2 regions of the Clostridium sp. HCS.1 genome follow, and region 1 is predicted to be linked to the other one. Evidence: a T-box and tRNA genes for the amino acid it is inferred to sense, from the RefSeq annotation. Region 1 holds a T-box; the other holds one or more tRNA genes.
What was found. The T-box of region 1 lies ahead of tyrS (tyrosine--tRNA ligase). A T-box ahead of a tRNA ligase gene usually reads a tRNA of that ligase, here a tRNA-Tyr.
Positions count from the first base shown of each region.

Region 2: it encodes a tRNA-Tyr, which carries the amino acid that the T-box ahead of tyrS (tyrosine--tRNA ligase) is inferred to sense. The anticodon was not compared.

Region 1 is NZ_CP170704.1:2,587,806-2,597,749, forward strand. It holds gene ACFYH6_RS12360 (EcsC family protein) at 1-179, opposite strand, end outside; gene cplR (ABC-F type ribosomal protection protein CplR) at 536-2,179, shown strand; gene ACFYH6_RS12370 (MFS transporter) at 2,304-3,437, opposite strand; gene ACFYH6_RS12375 (hypothetical protein) at 3,729-3,899, shown strand; gene ACFYH6_RS12380 (NADPH-dependent oxidoreductase) at 4,202-4,942, shown strand; gene tyrS (tyrosine--tRNA ligase) at 5,085-6,296, opposite strand; T-box leader at 6,410-6,677, opposite strand; gene ACFYH6_RS12390 (DUF4179 domain-containing protein) at 6,774-8,144, opposite strand; gene ACFYH6_RS12395 (RNA polymerase sigma factor) at 8,128-8,649, opposite strand; gene ACFYH6_RS12400 (C40 family peptidase) at 8,727-9,341, opposite strand; gene ACFYH6_RS12405 (DUF4179 domain-containing protein) at 9,513-9,944, opposite strand, start outside.
Region 2 is NZ_CP170704.1:3,321,159-3,331,102, reverse strand. It holds gene spoIID (stage II sporulation protein D) at 1-648, shown strand, start outside; gene ACFYH6_RS15950 (M23 family metallopeptidase) at 887-1,621, shown strand; gene spoIIID (sporulation transcriptional regulator SpoIIID) at 1,838-2,092, shown strand; gene mreB (rod shape-determining protein MreB) at 2,246-3,280, shown strand; gene yyaC (spore protease YyaC) at 3,342-3,854, opposite strand; gene ACFYH6_RS15930 (hypothetical protein) at 3,964-4,410, shown strand; tRNA gene ACFYH6_RS15925 (tRNA-Tyr) at 4,625-4,709, shown strand; tRNA gene ACFYH6_RS15920 (tRNA-Thr) at 4,728-4,802, shown strand; tRNA gene ACFYH6_RS15915 (tRNA-Tyr) at 4,809-4,893, shown strand; tRNA gene ACFYH6_RS15910 (tRNA-Val) at 4,914-4,989, shown strand; tRNA gene ACFYH6_RS15905 (tRNA-Thr) at 4,995-5,069, shown strand; tRNA gene ACFYH6_RS15900 (tRNA-Tyr) at 5,076-5,160, shown strand; SAM riboswitch class I at 5,293-5,398, shown strand; gene metK (methionine adenosyltransferase) at 5,497-6,672, shown strand; gene nagA (N-acetylglucosamine-6-phosphate deacetylase) at 6,827-7,957, opposite strand; gene ACFYH6_RS15885 (ATP-dependent RecD-like DNA helicase) at 8,109-9,944, shown strand, end outside.

The DNA.
Region 1 (9,944 bases):
TTAAAAGCATTATAAAAAGCACTTTCTAATGTTGATTTTAATTTATCTGGAATTTTTCCCTGGATTTTCTCAGATATAGGAGATATTTTATCCTTAATAAGCTTATTTTTCTTCTTATTAAGTATTTTATTTTCCTTCTTATTTAATTTATTAATTTCTTTATTTATAAATTTACTCATAATCTCTACTTCCTTATATATGATTATAATAATTATATCATTTTAATTGGAAAGCTGAAATTACATATTATTTTAAATTCTTTCAATATTTCTCTATCTAAAATGTAAAATCTTATATATAATATACTTGAAGATATAATTTCTTCAAAATAAATATTTACTCAAGGAAAGGTAAAGGTAATTTCAACAATGAGAATGTAATCTACTTTAATTAATTTAAGTGCATATAAAAATAGTCCTTAGGCTTTTTTATTATGCGTAAATTTATGGAGAGTAGATTATTGACTATAGGTTTCTTTGTGTTACCTTTTATTTAATGTCTGTAACTCTCTCCCCAAATAGGAGGGATTTTTTTTATGCAATTAGCATTATTAAATAATGTAAAAAAATATTATGGTGATAGATTATTATTAGATATAAAAAAACTTGAAATTCAAAAAGGAGATAGAATAGGCTTAGTAGGTGAAAATGGTTCTGGTAAAAGTACTCTTTTAAAACTCCTAATAGGTGAAGAGGAAGCTGATTCAGGAAGTATCTACTTAACTAAAAGTTTTTCTTATATTAGCCAAGTGGAAAATCCTAAAGAAGATAGCTCTTTAAATAAAATAAATAGCTTATTTAATGCTCCTACTGAATATAGAGACTCTCTCTCTGGTGGAGAAAAGGTCAAGCTTAAAATTTCTAATGCATTAAGTGAAAATAAAGAACTTATAATTGCAGATGAGCCAACTTCTAATTTAGATAGTAATAGTATTGAAACTTTAGAAAAAATGTTTAAAAATCATACTGGTTCCTTTATCTTAGTTTCTCATGATAGAAATTTTCTTGATGCTTTATGTAATACTATAGTTGAAATTGAAGATGGAAAATTAAATGTCTATAAAGGAAACTATACTAAATATTTAGAGTTAAAAGAATTAGAAAAAGAACATGACAAAGAAGAATATACTAAATATATAAATGAAAAAAGAAGACTTGAAGAAGCAATAACTGTTAAAGAACAACTTAGAAATAATATAAAAAGAACTCCTAAGAGAATGGGAAATTCAGAAGCAAGACTTCATAAAATGGGAGGTCAAAAATCTAAAAAAAATATGGATAATAGCATAAAAGCAATTAATAGCAGAATTGAACATCTTGATGTAAAAGAAAAGCCAAAAACAGAAAAACAAATAAAGATAAATGTAATAGAAAATTTAGAATTAACATCTAAAAATCCTATTGAAGTTAAAGATTTAAATCTATTAATAAAAGATAAAATCTTACTATCAAATGCTAACTTTAAAATAAAAAAAGGTAAGAAAGTTGCTTTAATAGGGAAAAATGGTACTGGTAAAAGTACTCTTTTAAAGGAATTAATTAAAAATGATAATGAAAATATTAAAATATCCAATAATGCTGTAATTGGTTTTCTTGATCAAGAACAAAATATACTAAATCAAGATAAAACAATATTAGAAAATATAAAGATTAACTCATCCTATGAAGAAAGCTTTATTAGAATTAATCTTGATGGATTTGGATTTAAAGGTGATGCTGTATATAAAAAGATTTCTACTCTTAGCGGTGGAGAAAAAGTAAGAGTGGCTATATGTAAGCTATTACTTTCTGACAATAATATTATTATCCTTGATGAACCAACAAATTATTTAGATATTAAGTGTATGGAATCTCTTGAAAATGCCCTTAAAAATACTGATAAAACTTTATTGATAGTTTCTCATGACAGAAAATTTATTTCTAATATTTGTAATTCAATATTAGAAATAGAAAATAACAAAATTTGTCAATTTGATGGCAGTTATGATGAATATATAACCTTTAAAACTAAACCTAAGATAGATAAAAATGAAAAAGGAAATAAAGAAAATATATTACTATTAGAAAACAAGCTTTCAGAAGTTATATCTTTATTATCCTTTGAAAATAATATTGAAAAAAAGAATCTATTAGAAGAAGAGTATCTTGATATTTTAAATAAGCTTAAAGCTTTAAGATAAAAGAAAAAGTGTGTAGTTTGTTGCAACTGGACTTACGCTTGCAAAACAAACTACACGCTGATCTTAAATAAATTATAACATATTTTTTTCTAAAATTTCAAAAGGATAATTTCAAAAAAATTTATTATTTGTCTTTATTTACACCAATAAATATCATTGAAATTAGGCTAATTATACTACAGACTATTAAGGATCCTTCTAAAGAATAATTAGCAGCAAATCCTATTACTGGATTAATAACTGCTGAAATTATGCTCCCAAGCATGGAATAAATAGAAAGTAAAGTTGCTCTATCTACAGTCTCTATAGATTTATTCTTAATATCCATAAATATTGGTTCAATAAAAGCCATACTAGTTGCTATTAATGCTATTCCAGTAAAGGCTAAAAAACCTTTTCTAATAAATATCAAAGCAAAAGAACTTATAAAAATAACCATAATAAACAATTTTATAGTAGTTTTTTGTCCAATTTTATTTGTTATTTTATATGATTTAATTGATATTAATTTAATAATTTGAATAGCCGCTAAGATTAATCCAAAATATTTTACATCAATATTACTTTTTATATATATTCCTTGATTTAAAAATACAGTTATACTTTGAACAACTTCAGTTACTAAGGCTATGGCAATTACAAATATCAATATATTTCTTTTTTGTAAAATGCATTTCAAATTTTTGATTATTCCTACGCTTTCTAAAGATTTTCCCTTAACATCTTTTAAGAGAAAAGATAATAAAAAAGCAACTCCATAAGGTATTATTGTATAAAATGCTGCCAAATCCATAGATACATTAATAATAAATGTAGATAAGATTGAACCTAATAGAAAACCTAAATTTGAAAAGAAATCATATCTTGCAAAAGCTCTTTCACTATTATCTTTTTCATCTAATGAAAGAAATAATAAGGCAGAGTCACATCCTGATAAACCTGATATTGAAATAGCTAATAGCAATCTTTCAATAAAAAACATAAAAAATGAATCTGCTTTGAAAAAAATTATTTTAGAAATAAAAAAGATAAAATTAGCTAATATCAAGGTTCTCTTATATCCAAATTTATCAGCAAACCTTCCCCAAGGAATTTCTAATAATATAATTAATACCATATAAATAGATTCTATTAAAAATATTTGTGATATAGATACTCCTCTATTTTCTCTATATATAGTTGCAATTGGAGCATAAAATATCAATCCTTGCAAAAATATAATAATATTTAATAAATAAATGTTTATTCTTTTATTCAATTTAACAATCCCTCCTAAGACACCACAAATAAACCTTTTAAAAAGGTTATAAAAACTATCTTAGGTAATTGTTAAATAGGTCTAAACATCTTACTATCCTCCAATAAATATTATTTTTTATTTTCTTACATACATTATACCATTTTCTTGCATTTAATTACTATTACCTCTAAAAAATATTATTCTTTACTAATATATAAATAGATACCTTGAAAGCCTCTATTTATATATTATTTTTTATTTTTTTGTGGAAAAACTAATAGAGATAATTTATATAGGAGGTAATTTAATATGGATAACAATAAGAATAGGCAAAAGGATCGTCCTAAATCTAATGCTGAGCTTAGGAAAATGTATTCTGAATCTGGAGCAGAAATAGGAATTGAAAATGGTAAAAAGAAAGGCTCACATTCTAATGGTAAAAAATTTACTAAAAGATCAAAGCTATCTCACAATAAGTGATACAATAACTTCTCATATTTTTTAATTATATGTTGCACCTCTACATATTAATTAATAACTTTCTTTATATAAATATGAGTTTACCTACTATTGTTATGATACTTAAAATATAAAAGTACTTTATTTTAGATTATCTAATTTGAAGTACTTTTTTTATAAGTATCTATTTTTATAATATCTTAATAAAATGTATTATTAAAATTAAATTGCATTAAATTAAATTTAAAGCTATTGATTTTCATTCTTAATAAGACTATAATTCCTTAATAAGAAGAGAATATAAAAATGAAGGTGAGATATAAATGAATAACACAATAGAAATAATTCAAAATCATAGATCAATAAGACAATATTTAGATAAAGATGTTTCAAATGATATAATTGATGAAATAGTAAAATCTGCTCAGGCTATGCCAAACTCTATAAATGGTCAACAAACATCTGTAATTGTAGTTAGAGATAAATCTAAAAGAGAGAAATTAGCAGAGCTTACTGGAAATCAACGTTATGTTGCAGAAGCACCAGTATTTCTTGTTTTTGTAATGGATTTTTATAGAACATACCTTGCTGCTAAGAAAAATAATGTTGAGCAAAAAATTAATGAATATGTAGAAGGTATTGGAGTTGGTTCTGTAGATGTTGGTATAGCTTTAGGTGCTGCTACAATAGCTGCTGAATCCCTTGGACTTGGTGTTGTTCCAATAGGTGGAATAAGAAGAAATCCTGAAGAAGTTATTAAGCTTTTAGAACTTCCAAAATATACTTTCCCATTAGTTGGATTAGTAGTTGGTCATCCTGCTAATAATTCACATAAAAAGCCAAGAATATCTTTTGATAGTTTTAGGCATTTAGATAAATATGATAGAAAAGCTGTTGAAGCTTCAATAGATCCTTATGATGAGGTAATGGCTGAATATTTAAAAGAAATTGGTAGATATGAAAAAGAAAAAAATTGGAGTTCTTTAACATCTGCTTTATATATGAATAACTACTATCCTACTTTTAAAGATTCCTTAGAAAATCAGGGTTTTTCTACTAAATAAATATTGTAATAATTTTTAACACTACTATAAAACTTTTATACTACACTCTTCATATAATTATATTGACCTATAGTCATATAATTATATGAAGAGTGTAGTTTTTTTATTTATAAATAATCAAGTTTATTTTTATATTTATTATTTAATTATTTTCTGAAAATATTAGTCTAAGAAACTTTTTCTTTCCTATTTTCAATACATCATTATTTTTAATATTTATATCTAAATCTTGTATTTTTTCACCATTTAACTTAATTCCGCCTTGAGCTAATAATCTATTGAATTCCTTTTTACTAGGAACAAAGTTTTCCTTTATTAAATCATCAAGAATATCTCTTAATGTACTACCACTAAAATTTAAATTTGGAATATTATCTGGTATTTCTTTTTTTGAAAAGGCTGTATTATAGAAATCTATTGCCTCTTCTAATTCTTCTTTTGAATGGTATAAAGCAGTTATTATTCTTGCTAATTCAAGCTTAATATCCCTAGGATTCTCTCCATTATTAAGTCTTTCCTTTATTTCTTCTATTTTATCAGGATGTTCATCTGTTGCTAGCTCAAAGTATTTTATTATTAAGCTATCAGGAACTTCCATAACCTTTTTAAACATCACATTTGCTGGTTCATTAACTCCAATGTAATTTCCTAAACTTTTACTCATTTTTTCAATACCATCTAAACCTTCTAATATTGGCATAAACATTGCAATTTGTTGTTCTTGCCCCCTTGTCTTTTGTAAGGTTCTCCCCATTAATATATTAAAGGTTTGATCAGTTCCTCCAAGCTCTATATCAGCTTCTAAGGCTACTGAATCGTAAGCTTGCATTAGTGGGTAAAAGAATTCATGAATTCCTATTGGAACATTATTATTGTATCTTTTTTGAAAATCATCTCTTTCTAACATTCTAGCTACAGTTGTTGTTGCTGCTAGCTTTAATACGTCATCAAAATTCAATTTTGAAAGCCAAGTACTATTAAATTTAACCTCTGTTTTATCCTTATCTAAGACTTTAAAAATTTGATTTTTATAGGTTTCAGCATTTTTTAAGACTTCATCTTCAGTTAATGCTTTTCTTCCCTTTGCCTTTCCTGTAGGATCTCCAATTTTTCCAGTAAAATCACCTATTACTATAACTGCTTTGTGCCCTAAATCTTGCATTTGCTTAATTTTTCTTAAAACAACAGCATGACCTAGATGTATATCTGGTGCACTTGGGTCCAGTCCTAGCTTAATAGTTAATGGCTTATTATTTTTTATTGATTTCTCAAGTTTTAATCTAAGTTCTTCTTCACTAACTATTAATTCTACTCCTTTTTTAATAATTTTTAGTTGTTCCTCTACTGTTTTCATATCTTTTACACTCCTCTTATATTTTTTAATATAAGCAAGCTCTATAAGGATAAGTATTAAAGCCTTTTAATAATTTAGAACTTGTGGGAAAATAAAAACTCCCGTCCCTTATATCAAAGGACGAGAGATAAATCTTCGTGTTACCACCTAAGTTCATAGACAACTCACATTGTCTACCTTTTCGAGTACTCTAGATTAAACTAGGTAATACTCTAGCACTATAACGTGTGCAAGGAATACGTCACAGCCTACTAGGTGCAAAGCACCATTTGGTGTGAAGCTCAAAGATGTATTCGTAATTAGCTTTTCTTGCACCTCTCATCAACCGGTAACTTTCTGTAAGCCTTTCTAATTACTACTTCTTCTTATCATAGCTTTTTATTATCTTATACTCCGAATTATATAAATAATTCTTAGTTATGCTTATTTATTACTATGGATTATAGAACTTCTTTCAAATATTGTCAATATCTTTTATTAATAATCAATATTTAATTTTATAGTTCTATCTTTTTCACTAACATCTAAGGCCTTATCATTTACAATAAAGAACTTTTTATCTTCTCCAATATATAGCTGCCTTCTCATAAATTCATATTTTCTATAATCACTACCTAGATAATCTTTTATATTACTTTTATGAGCTGAAGGTTCATATGAAAAATATCCATCATAAGGGAGTATTTCATAATATAAATATTTATAAGACCATTTCTTCTTATACTTACTCCAATAAGCGATATCTACAGTTTTCTTTCTTTCATTATATTTTAATTCTTCAATAAATAGATTATCATTTATCTTAATGTCATTTATATTACTTTTCATATCTAAATTTAAGCTTTCACTAAAATTTGCTCTTTGTATTATTATTTTTACATTATTAAACTTATCTATAGCTAAATCATTAAGCACAAAATTTTCTATTAGTCTAATTCCATTATCTAATACTTCTTTTTCATCAAATGAAACTACTCCCATTCTTTCTATATTTCTGCCTTCAATATGAGGCATAAAATATATTCCCTCACTAAAGAAATCACCATTGTTTAATTGAATAGCTTTAACTTTTTCAATATCATCTGAAACAAGTGAATAGTCTAAGTTTATAGCCAGTGGACTAACCCTTAAATTATTTACAATAAATTTTACTCCATCTATTTCTATTTCATTATCCTTAGGCTTTATATTTTTCACTTTAACTATTTTAGATTCATCAATATTAATATTTACTTCTTTAATTTCTCCGTCTTCAGTAATTCTTAAAGTGAAAGTTTCTCTGTTTTCTCCTATTTTAAACCTTTCTAAAATTAAAGCATCTCCATTATTATCATTTTGCCCAGCTATACCTATAACTCCAGCAGCTTCTCCATGGAGAATTTCCATATTAGAATTTTTCCCTATATCATTATCTTCTATTGGTGGTTCATCTGTAGGTACAAATATTTCTATATACTTTATATTTCCTTTCATAAAAATAGAAATATATTTATTATCATAAACTATAGCTTCTATAGTTATTTCTTTTCCATTACTAAAAGTTATATTCTTGTTTACCTCTTGTAGTTCTCCACTATCATTAAGCTTTTTTAAATAACTATAATAAGAAAAATATTCATCGTATCCTATTAATTTCTTTATCATTGCTGAAACTGTACTTATATTTAAAATAAGAATAAATGATATAAATAATATTGCAACCTTAATGTATTTATTATTTAAATTAAGCTTTTTCTTTTTTTCTATTTTAGCCCCCTCTAAAGCTTCTTTCAATAAATTTTCAAGTTCTAGTGGCGCCTTTAACTTATCTTCTTTTAAATTTTTTAATTCCTTATCTAAGTCTATCATTTATATCACCACCTATATTTTTTCTTATTTTATTAAGTCCTTTATTAATTCTAGACTTAACTGTTCCTAGGGGAATCTCCAAAAAATTTGCAATTTCTTCATAGGAATAATCTAAATAATACTTAAGCTTTATTGCCTCTTTTTGATTTTCATTTAAATTTTCTATTAATGTCTTTAAATATATTCTATTTTCAGCTTCTTTAAATCCCTCTTCTTCTAATGATAAACCTTCATCTATTTCCTCAAATCTATTATTCTTAAATAATTCCTTCTTGCATAAATTAACTAAAATTTTTTTACTCCATATATAAAATGAACTTAACTTTTTCAACTTTGGAATTTCTTTATATACTACTATTATCATTTCTTGAAGTATGTCTAAAGCATCATGTTCATTTTTCATATAGAAATAGGCTAACTTATAATAATTATCTTTTTCTTTAAGTATTAAATATAAAAGGGCTTCTTTATCTCCATTTATAGCCTTTTTCACTTCTAGTTCCAATCATATTCCCCCTAACTTGCTACCACCTTATATACCTAAGAGTAATAGGTATCTAAAAAAGTTCCCTAATATAAAAATTAATTTAAGGAATTTATATAATCAATAGGTCTATAAATTACACTGTCATCACTTAAATATAAGTTTTCTTCTTTTACACCTCCAATAGGGTAAGCATATTTATTATAGGCATTAATCATTTTCCCTCTACCCTTATATAGAACTACATGTCCTGGAGTATAAACTAAATCCCCTGGTTGTAAATCTTCTTTAGCAACTTCATATCCTTGTAAAATGTCCTCTTGATCAAAGGTTGAATAACCTATTTCTACTCCTGTTACTTCTCTATAAGCCCAATATGTTAATCCAGAGCAATCAAAAGCTTGGCTTCCTATATAAGTTTCTCTACTTAGTGGGTAATAACTGTCTCCATAGTAACTAATAAGTTCATCTAACCTTTCTTCTGTCATTATTTCTCCTTTTCCACCCCAGACATATTGAAGTCCAATTTTTGATTCTGCTAATGCTATAACCTTATCTACAATTTCTTTTTCTTCTTCTGTCATATTCATGCCTTCATTTTCATAAATATCTTTTTTATATAAATTTTTGAAACTTAAGAATACAACTAATAGAAGTACAAATATAAATATTATAATCAAAAGCATTTTTTTATTTAATCTTCCTTTCCCCATACATCCACCTTCTTAACCAAATTTTGTAATAACAATATAATTCTATATTAAAATTACTACTACTAAATTACTTTAAAATTACAATTTAGGAAACTAAAAAATCTCTGTCAATTTAATTGAACAGAGATTTAATAATTAAATTTTTACAATTGTTTTTTGTTCATAATAAACTTATTCAAATGTATTTTTTACCTTCACTTCAAAATCAATAATCTTAGGTCCTTCTTTAGAATCATTGCCCTCTTTACTATTTCTTGTATAATCTTTTACTTGAACTTTATAATTTTCAATATCCTTATTAAGTTTACTTATTGTACAATACATGGTTCCTTCAATTTCATTATTATCACTAAAATTACTATAGCTTACTCCAGGCATAGTATTACCATAAACGACTCCATCAGAACCTATTACTTCTAAGGATTGCAGTTGCATTGTCTTTCCACCTCTTCCCAATTCATCTTTAACTACTTTTTGGTTTTCTTCTCTTAGTGGAATGACTTCTAAAGTTAATGTAAATGGAGTTTCAGTAATTTTTTTTAGTAAAAACCCATCCTTTTCTTCATTGATTTCATAAGTTTTGATTAATTTTTTTTCTAATTC
Region 2 (9,944 bases), 730 kb from region 1:
ACAACTCACTGTCAAGTATATATAAGCAAGAATGAAAGATTTGAAAAATGGGGAAGTAATGCAGAGGAATATTGGAGTAAAATTTCTAATGCTGTTGATGATACTAAGGGAATGGTATTATCATATAATAATGAATTAGTTTTATATCCTCAATTCTTTTCTACAAGTTCTGGAATGACAGAGAATGCAGTAGATGTATTTTCTAGTTCAGTTCCTTATTTAGTATCTACAGAAAGTAAAGGTGAGGAAATAGCGCCAAAATTTGAAAGTGAATTTCCTTTTAGCATAACTGAATTTGTAAATAAAATTAATGATAAATATCCAGATGCCAGTATTACTTCCGAAAACTTAAAAGATAATATTGAAGTATTAAGTAGAAGTGAGGCTGGAGGTATTAAAGAATTAAGAATAGGGAAAATTAAAGCTAAAGGATTAGATTTTAGATTAACTTTAGGATTAACATCAACTAATTTTCAATATACTATAAATGAAAATGAGATAATTTTTAAATGCAAAGGATACGGTCATGGAGTAGGAATGAGCCAGTGGGGAGCCAATGTTATGGCTAACAATGGATCTAATTATAAAGAAATATTAACTCACTATTATACAGGAGTAGATATAACTAATTTAGTATTTAAGGAATAATATATAACAATAAAATATTAATAAAAGAAGACTATCTAAATAACTGATATATAAATCAGGTATTTAGATAGTCTTCTTTTTATGAAGTTTTATGTATTAAAAGTTATAAAAATGGCTATTGTTACAAATGTAAATACAAGCTAAATGTTGATAATTGTAGAAATTTGATGTAAACAAATATACTTTAATTTGTATTAATTTACTATAACAGGCAAGAATACAAAAAGGAGGTGTTGATATGAATAATAACAAAAAAGATAAGGTAAAAGACTTTTTCAGAAAGGAGGGCTTTTATTTAGTATTATTTCTTTGTTTATGCGTAATTGCTACTGTTGCTGTAGTGACAACTAGAAGAAATAAGTCATTAGAAGAAAGCAATAAAGCACAAAATGAATTTACTTTAAATGTTGATGATAAAGAAACTTCTGAAGTGAAAAAGCAAAATGCTGAAAGAGTTGAAGGTAATGGTGATGGTGAGTTAACTCAAGATGAAGAAGATATAGCTTCTAATGAAGAAGGTGTTGATGTTTCATCAGGAACAAATACTCAAGTTGTATTTTCAAATCCTATAGAAGGGGTAATATCAAGAGGATATACATATCCAAAGCCTCAAGCTATGTCTGATGGAACAAGTAGAAACATTAGAGGAATAAATATAAGTGCTGCTTTAGGAACCGAAGTTATGGCAGCTGCTGTTGGTGAAGTAAAAGAGATATCAACCAAAGTAGATGATGGTAATTATATAGTTATCGCTCACCCAAATGGTTTGTATACAAAGTATACTAATTTATCAAATGATATTAGGGTAAATGTTGGTGATAGAGTTACAGAAGAAACAGTTATAGGAACTGTTGGAAGTAGTTCAAAAATATTTACTAACACAGAGTTTGGAGAACATTTAAATATACAAGTTCAAGATTCAGATGGTAAAGATTTAGATCCAACAACTTATTTTACATTTAATGAAGAATAATTAAATGAAATTATTGTAAATAGTTCAAAATTAAAAAATGTAGAATGAAAAATGTAAAATTGTTGATGTAATTTATATAAGCTTGAAAAAGGTATATTCATTTTAGAACTCATTAAAGAGTTTCTACCTCAATTTTACATTTTCATTATTGGTTTTGTATTAACAGTAAATATTAAAGTATATGAATAAATTTTATTATAAAGGGAGGTAATATTTTTGAAGGATTATATAGAAGAGAGAGTTTTAGAAGTTGCAAAATATATTATAGAATCAAAAGATACAATTAGAAAAACTGCAAAAGTATTTGGAGTAAGTAAAAGTACAATTCATAAAGATATGACAGAAAGATTACCTAAGATAAATCCAACAATAGCCAAGGAAACACATTCAATATTAGAATTAAATAAAGCAGAAAGACATATTAGAGGTGGAAATGCTACTAAAATTAAGTACAAAACTTCTGGACAATAGAGATAGGTAAATAATTATTTATTAAGAATATAAAAATATTGAAGGTTTACCATATTCCATATATAATTAGAAATAGGGCAAATATTGTAAATTTTTATGTATAAGATATTGTTTTATTAAAATTATATAGTTTGAGATTAGGAGTGAACAGGAATGTGGTTTTGGAAGAATAGGGGTAATCTAGGGATCGACTTAGGAACAGCTACAGTTTTAGTTTATGCTGAGGGGAAAGGTGTAATACTTAAAGAACCATCAGTAGTAGCTATAAATAGAAATAACAATAAAGTACTTGCTGTTGGCGAAGAAGCAAGAAAAATGATAGGAAGAACGCCTGGAAATATAGTAGCAGTAAGACCATTAAAAGATGGTGTTATATCAGATTATGAAATAACAGAAAAGATGTTAAAGGAATTTATAAAAAAGGCTTACGGAAAGAGTAAGATTACAGCTCCTAAGGTAATAGTATGTGTTCCATCTCAAGCAACTGAAGTGGAAAAAAGAGCAGTAATTGATGCTGCAAGAAATTCAGGAGCAAAAAAGGTTAATTTAATTGAAGAACCACTAGCAGCAGCTATTGGAGCAGGTTTAGATATAACTAAGCCTAATGGGTCTATGGTAGTAGATATCGGTGGAGGAACTACTGATATCGCTGTAATATCCTTAGGTGGAATAGTTGTAAGGGCATCTATTAAAGTAGCTGGAGATTCTTTTGATGAAGCTATAATTAAATATGTTAGAAATAAGTACAAGATAATGATAGGTGAAAAAACAGCAGAAGAATTAAAAGTTACTGTTGGTTCGGCATTAAAGGATTCAAGGAAATTAACTACAACTATGAAAGGTAGAAATTTAATCACAGGATTACCAGATGAAATTTCTATTACATCTAATGAAATTAATGAAGCATTAAAGGAATCTGTATCATTAATTGTAGAGAGTGTTAAATCAGTATTGGAAAAAACACCGCCTGAACTTGCTTCTGATATAATTGAAAGAGGAATTTTAATGACTGGTGGGGGTTCTTTATTATTCGGATTGGATAAATTAATAGAACTTGAAACTGGCGTAAATGTTGAAATTGCAAATAATTCTGTTGAAGCAGTGGCAGAAGGAACAGGTAAGGTTTTAGGATATTTAGATAAGTTAGATATTAATATAAATGATGAAGAAATCAGTTTAATTGAATAAATGTAATTTCTACATAATTTAAAAGGAGCTTAAAGAGCTCCCTTTTTATTTATATTAAATTCTATAGAGAGTAAGATGATATAATAGCATTTGATATTACTTTAGCCATTTCCATGATTAAATATAATCTAATGCTTCTACTAGTAAAAAATGCAGCACTGTCACTAGAATCTACGATACCTATTATTGAAATATCCCCAACCTCTGGTAGTGATTTTCCAACTCCCTTTCCTGGGTGAATTGGATAATCACGAATATGAATTTCACCTATAGAATTTTCTTCTCCTAGGCAAGCATCTATTCCGATAATTAGTGAGTTTGGATGAAGTTTATTAATATAATTTAATTTTTCTTCAATATTTAAAGCATGAATAGGAGATTGTAGTGTTCCGAAAACTGGTAATAGGAAGTTCTTTTCTATTAAAATGCTACCTACTAGTGGACCAAGGGAATCACCAATGCATTTATCTGTACCTACACAAATTATTACTGTATTTTCATTCATATATTTTTTTATTTTATTAGCAATCTCAATGAAGGAATTATGATCATCATAATGTACTTTATGCTTCACTAGAATTCACCCCCCGATTATACCAATATATGTTTAAGATAATAAAAATATAATTAAATGTATAAAAAAATATAAATAGGAGAGTAATTAAATGAAGGTGGTGAATTATATGAAAAAATTAATACTATACATATTTACTATTATATTAGGTGCAAGTATACCTATTTATTTTTTACTTATTTGGGAGCCGTTAAAAAGTGAAGAAGTTTTAAGTAATAATATTTTAAGCCAAGATACAAATGAATATGATATGAATACAAAGGAAAGTTTAGAGAATAATTCAATAGAAACAGAAACTATTTTATTAAAGGAAAGTAATTTTTCAAATAGTTTATTTAATTATTTAGATAATGATAGAAAAGAAAAGTTAAATGTAATTATGAAAAAATTATCAGTTTTAGATTTTATTAAAATTAACAACTATTTTTCAGATAAAGATAATAATGAAAAAATTAATAAAGGTGTAGAATTAGCTAAAAAAAGAATGCCTACATCTGACTATGAAATATTTAAAAATATATTAGAAAACTCTATAAATTCCAGTATTTTGGACTAAATTTAAATTTAATAAATAAAAATGCTAAAAATATAATTTTAAAAAGATATTAGCATTAAATAGGAGAAAATGAAAGAAAAATAGAATAAAATAGTTATAATTTCGTTTAATGAACAAATATTACACTTGAAATTAATAAATAATAAATATATACTAGTCATTGTCAGTCGAGCGAGTAAAATCAAATGACTGAAATTAATTAAATAAATTTTATGGGGGAGTTCCCGAGTGGCCAAAGGGGGCAGACTGTAAATCTGTTACGTTTCGTTTCGATGGTTCGAATCCGTCCTCCCCCACCATTAAATTTATTTGAATATGCTGGCATGGCTCAACGGTAGAGCAGCTGACTTGTAATCAGCAGGTTGTAGGTTCGATTCCTATTGCCAGCTCCATAAAATGGGGGAGTTCCCGAGTGGCCAAAGGGGGCAGACTGTAAATCTGTTACGTTTCGTTTCGATGGTTCGAATCCGTCCTCCCCCACCATTTTAATTTAATTTTTATATGGAAGCATAGCTCAGCTGGGAGAGCATCTGCCTTACAAGCAGAGGGTCACAGGTTCGATCCCTGTTGTTTCCACCATATATGCTGGCATGGCTCAACGGTAGAGCAGCTGACTTGTAATCAGCAGGTTGTAGGTTCGATTCCTATTGCCAGCTCCATAATAAGGGGGAGTTCCCGAGTGGCCAAAGGGGGCAGACTGTAAATCTGTTACGTTTCGTTTCGATGGTTCGAATCCGTCCTCCCCCACCACAAAGACAATGTTAGTATACCTTGTCTTTTTTTGCTTATAAATAAAAATTATAAGAAAATAAATGTTTTACAGAAAATATTGACTATTCATAGTAAGAGTGATATAATCTGAAAAGTAAAATTTGATATTAGTTCTTATCAAGAGAGGTGGAGGGATAGGGCCCTATGAAACCCGGCAACCTACTTCATGTATTTGAGTGTGGTGCCAATTCCAGCAATTTGATTTGCAAGATAAGAAAAGTTATGATTTTTAACATCTCTTCTTATCGAAGAGATTTTTTTATTATATAGCTAAATTTTTAGAATTAATATCAAAATATGAAAGGAGATATTAATATGAGAAGATTATTTACATCAGAGTCAGTTACAGAAGGACATCCAGATAAAATTTGTGACCAAATATCCGATGCTGTTTTAGATAGCATCTTAGCACAAGATCCTATGGCAAGAGTAGCCTGTGAAACAGCTGTTACTACAGGAATGGTTTTAGTTATGGGAGAAATATCAACTAATTGCTATGTTGATATTCCAAAGCTAGTAAGAGAAACTGTAAGAGAAATTGGATATGATAGAGCTAAATATGGATTTGACTGTGATACATGTTCAGTTTTAACATCTATTGATGAGCAATCAGGAGATATAGCAATGGGTGTTAATGAAGCCTTAGAATTTAGGGCAGGAGAAAAGGATGAAGTAGAAGCTGTTGGAGCTGGAGACCAAGGTATGATGTTTGGTTTTGCAACTAATGAAACAGAAGAATTTATGCCATTACCAATAGCTATGGCTCACAGGTTATCAAGAAGATTATCTGAAGTTAGAAAAGATGGTACTTTATCATATTTAAGACCAGACGGAAAAACTCAAGTTACTGTTGAATATGATGATAATAAAGTAATAAGAATAGACGCCATTGTAATATCAACACAACACAGCGAAGAAGTTACTCAAGAGCAAATTAGAAATGACTTAATGGAGCATGTAATAAAAGCTGTAGTTCCAGCTGAATTATTAGATGATAAAACAAAATATTATATAAATCCAACAGGTAGATTTGTTGTTGGAGGACCACAAGGAGATAGTGGTTTAACAGGAAGAAAAATAATTGTTGATACTTATGGTGGATATGGAAGACACGGTGGCGGTGCTTTTTCAGGTAAAGATCCAACTAAAGTTGACAGATCAGCAGCTTATGCAGCAAGATGGGTAGCTAAAAATTTAGTTGCAGCAGGAATTGCTGATAAATTAGAAATTCAATTAGCTTATGCTATTGGAGTTGCTAAGCCGGTATCAATAGAAATTGAAACTTTTGGTACAGGCAAAAAATCTGAAGAAGAAATAGTAGCTATAGTAGAAAAGGTATTTGATTTAAGACCAGGTGCTATAATTAGAGATTTAGAGCTAAGAAGACCTATATATAAGCAAACAGCTGCTTATGGACACTTTGGTAGAATTGATTTAGATTTACCATGGGAAAACCTTAATAAAGTAGAAGAAATAAAAAAATATATGTAAAATTTTAAGCTTAATAAAGAGTTTATAAACTTTAATTAAAAAGGAGATAAATATTATATTTTAAGTTCTCTAGCCTTTGCTAAAGTAATTATTATAATATTTATCTCCTTGTTTTTATTCTTTAGAATTTATAAAAATATATCTAAATAATTTTTTATACTATAACTTTTCCACCAACAACTACATTTTTAATGTTGATATCTTCGTCAAATAATAATAAATCAGCGTCATATCCTTCTTTAATAAGACCTTTTCTATCTGAAACTTTACAATGTTTTGCAGGATTGTAGCTAGCCATTTTTACAGCTTCATATAGAGGCATACCAACGTTTTTATATACATTCTTAACAGCCTTGTCTAATGTAAGAATTGAGCCTGCTAGGCTTCCGCTTAATAATCTTGCTGCACCATCTTTAACCACAACATCTTGACCACCTAAAGCATACATTCCATCAGGCATTGCACAAGCCATCATAGCATCTGTAACTAAAAGAACTTTGTCTGAAGTTTTTTGTTTGTAAGCTATTCTAAGTGATGGATAAGACACATGGATTCCATCTGAAATAGTTTCTGTTGTTATATCACTATCAAATATAGCTCCTACAACTCCAGGTTCTCTATGAGCGAAAGGTGTCATAGCATTAAAAAGATGAGTTGAGTGACCACATCCACACTTTATTCCTTCCATAGCTTCGTTATAAGTAGCTTTAGTATGCCCTATAGAACAAACTACTCCTCTTTGAGATAATTCTTTAATTAACTCTTTTGCACCTGGTATTTCTGGTGCAATTGTAATTGATACTACAGCATCTTCAGCATCTCCAACCATTGCATTATAATTTTCTAATGTTGGTGGAATTAAGTAATTAGGATTTTGGGCTCCTATAGCCTTTGGGCTAATAAATGGACCTTCTAAATGAGCACCTAATACTATAGCTCCATCAGTTCCTTTTTCCTTTGCTTCTTTTATTACATTCATTGACTTTCTAATATCTTCTACAGCAACAGTCATAGTAGTTGGAGTAAAGGATGTAGTACCATGTTTAACTATTACCTTGGAAATTTCATTAATTGCTTCAAAGGTTCCATCCATAGTATCATGGCCACCTGCACCATGAATATGAACATCTATAAATCCTGGTGATAAATATAAACCATTGGCATCTATTACTTCCTCATCATCATAATTACTTGGATTAATTTCTTTTATTTTTCCATTTTCAATTAAGACAGAACCATTTTCTATCTTGTCAAGATATATGATATTACAATTTTTAATAATCATATAAACACCTCCATACTTCCTAACATATAATTATTATACCATATTGAAACAATATTCTTAAAAATAAATAATCTTTATTATGTATTATTAGAGATATATTATATAATAAAAATAGTATAAACAAAAAATATTTAGATTTGGAGAATGTAACATGGAAGATTGTATAAATGGAATAGTGGAATCTATTGTATTTAAAAGTGATGACACTGGATATGTAGTAAGTAAGATTAGAACTGAAAAGGAAATAATAAATGCAGTGGGAGTAGTTCCTTTTATAAAAGAAGGTCAACATGTTAAATTAAAAGGTCAATGGGTTGTTCATAAGCAATTTGGACGACAATTTAATATAGAGGAATATGAAGAAATACTTCCTAATTCTACAAAGGGAATAGAAAGATATTTATCTACAGGAATTATAAGAGGAATAGGCCCAATTACAGCTAAAAGATTAGTTGAAAAATTTAAGGAAAAAACTTTAGAAGTTTTAGATACAGATATCGATAAAATAAAATTAGTAGAAGGAATAGGGGCAAAAAAGTTTGAGATTATTAAGGAATCTTATTTAGAACAAAGAGATTTAAAAGATATAGTTATATTCTTCCAAGGTCATGGAATGAGTACAAATCAATGTATAAAAATTCATAAAACCTTTGGAGCAAATGCTAAAGAGATAATTTTAGAAAATCCATATATTCTTTCAGATGAAATTAGTGGTATTGGATTTATAACTGCAGATAGAATAGCAAAGAGTATAGGAATTGAAGCAAGTTCACCTTTTAGAATTCAAAGCGGGATTAGATATATATTAAATCAGTTTTCTGCCGCAGGTAACACATTTATGCCAAAGGATGAGCTAATAAGGGAATCAAGCAAAATATTAGGAGCTACACCTGAAATGGTAGAGGAGAGTTTATATAATTTATCTTTAGATTCAAAAATAAAAGTTGAGAAAATAGAGGGAAAGGATTCGGTTTTTGCATTACCATATTATTATTGTGAATTAGGTGTAACCAATAGAATAATAACTTTGAGTATGGAGAACTTTAGAAGTATTAACTCAGATATTGAGTTTGAAATTGGAGTTTTCGAAAAAAAATATAATATAAATTTTGCACCTTCACAAAGAGAAGCAATAGTAGGAGCTTTTGATAATGGAATAGAAATAATTACAGGAGGTCCTGGAACAGGTAAGACTACCATAATAAAAGCTATAATTGAAATCTATGAAAATAACAATATGAAGGTAGTATTAGGAGCACCAACTGGAAGAGCAGCCAAAAGAATGAGTGAGTCTACTGGAAGAGAAGCAAAAACAATACATAGATTACTTGAAATGGGTGTTAGTGATGAAGGAAAGTCTTATTATAAGCTAAGTGAAAGTGAACCCTTAGAAGCAGATGTAATTATTATAGATGAAGCATCTATGATAGATGTAATGCTTATGAATAGCTTACTCAAGGCTATAAAATTAGGAACTAGATTAATTATAGCTGGCGACGTAGATCAGCTTCCTTCTGTAGGTGCTGGAAATGTATTAAAGGATTTAATTGAAAGTAAGTTTATAAAAGTAGTAAGACTAAAGGATATATTTAGGCAAGGAAAAGAAAGCTTAATAGTAACTAATGCACATAAAATTAATAATGGAGAAATGCCAATTTTAAATAGAAAAGATGGAGATTTTTTCTTTGAGAACAAGGAAGATGTTAATGAAATACTTAGGACAATAATAGATTTAATAAATAGAAGGCTTCCTAAATTCAATACTAGTTGGGATAAATATAGAGATATTCAAATATTAACTCCTACTAGAAAAGGAATTCTAGGAGTACAAAATTTGAATAACGAACTACAAAATGTATTAAATCCAAAATCACCAAGTAAAAGAGAAAAAGATTTAAAAGAAGTTACCTTTAGAGAAGGTGATAAAGTAATGCAAATTAAAAATAATTATTCTTTGAAGTGGGTTAGAATAAACGGATATGGAGAT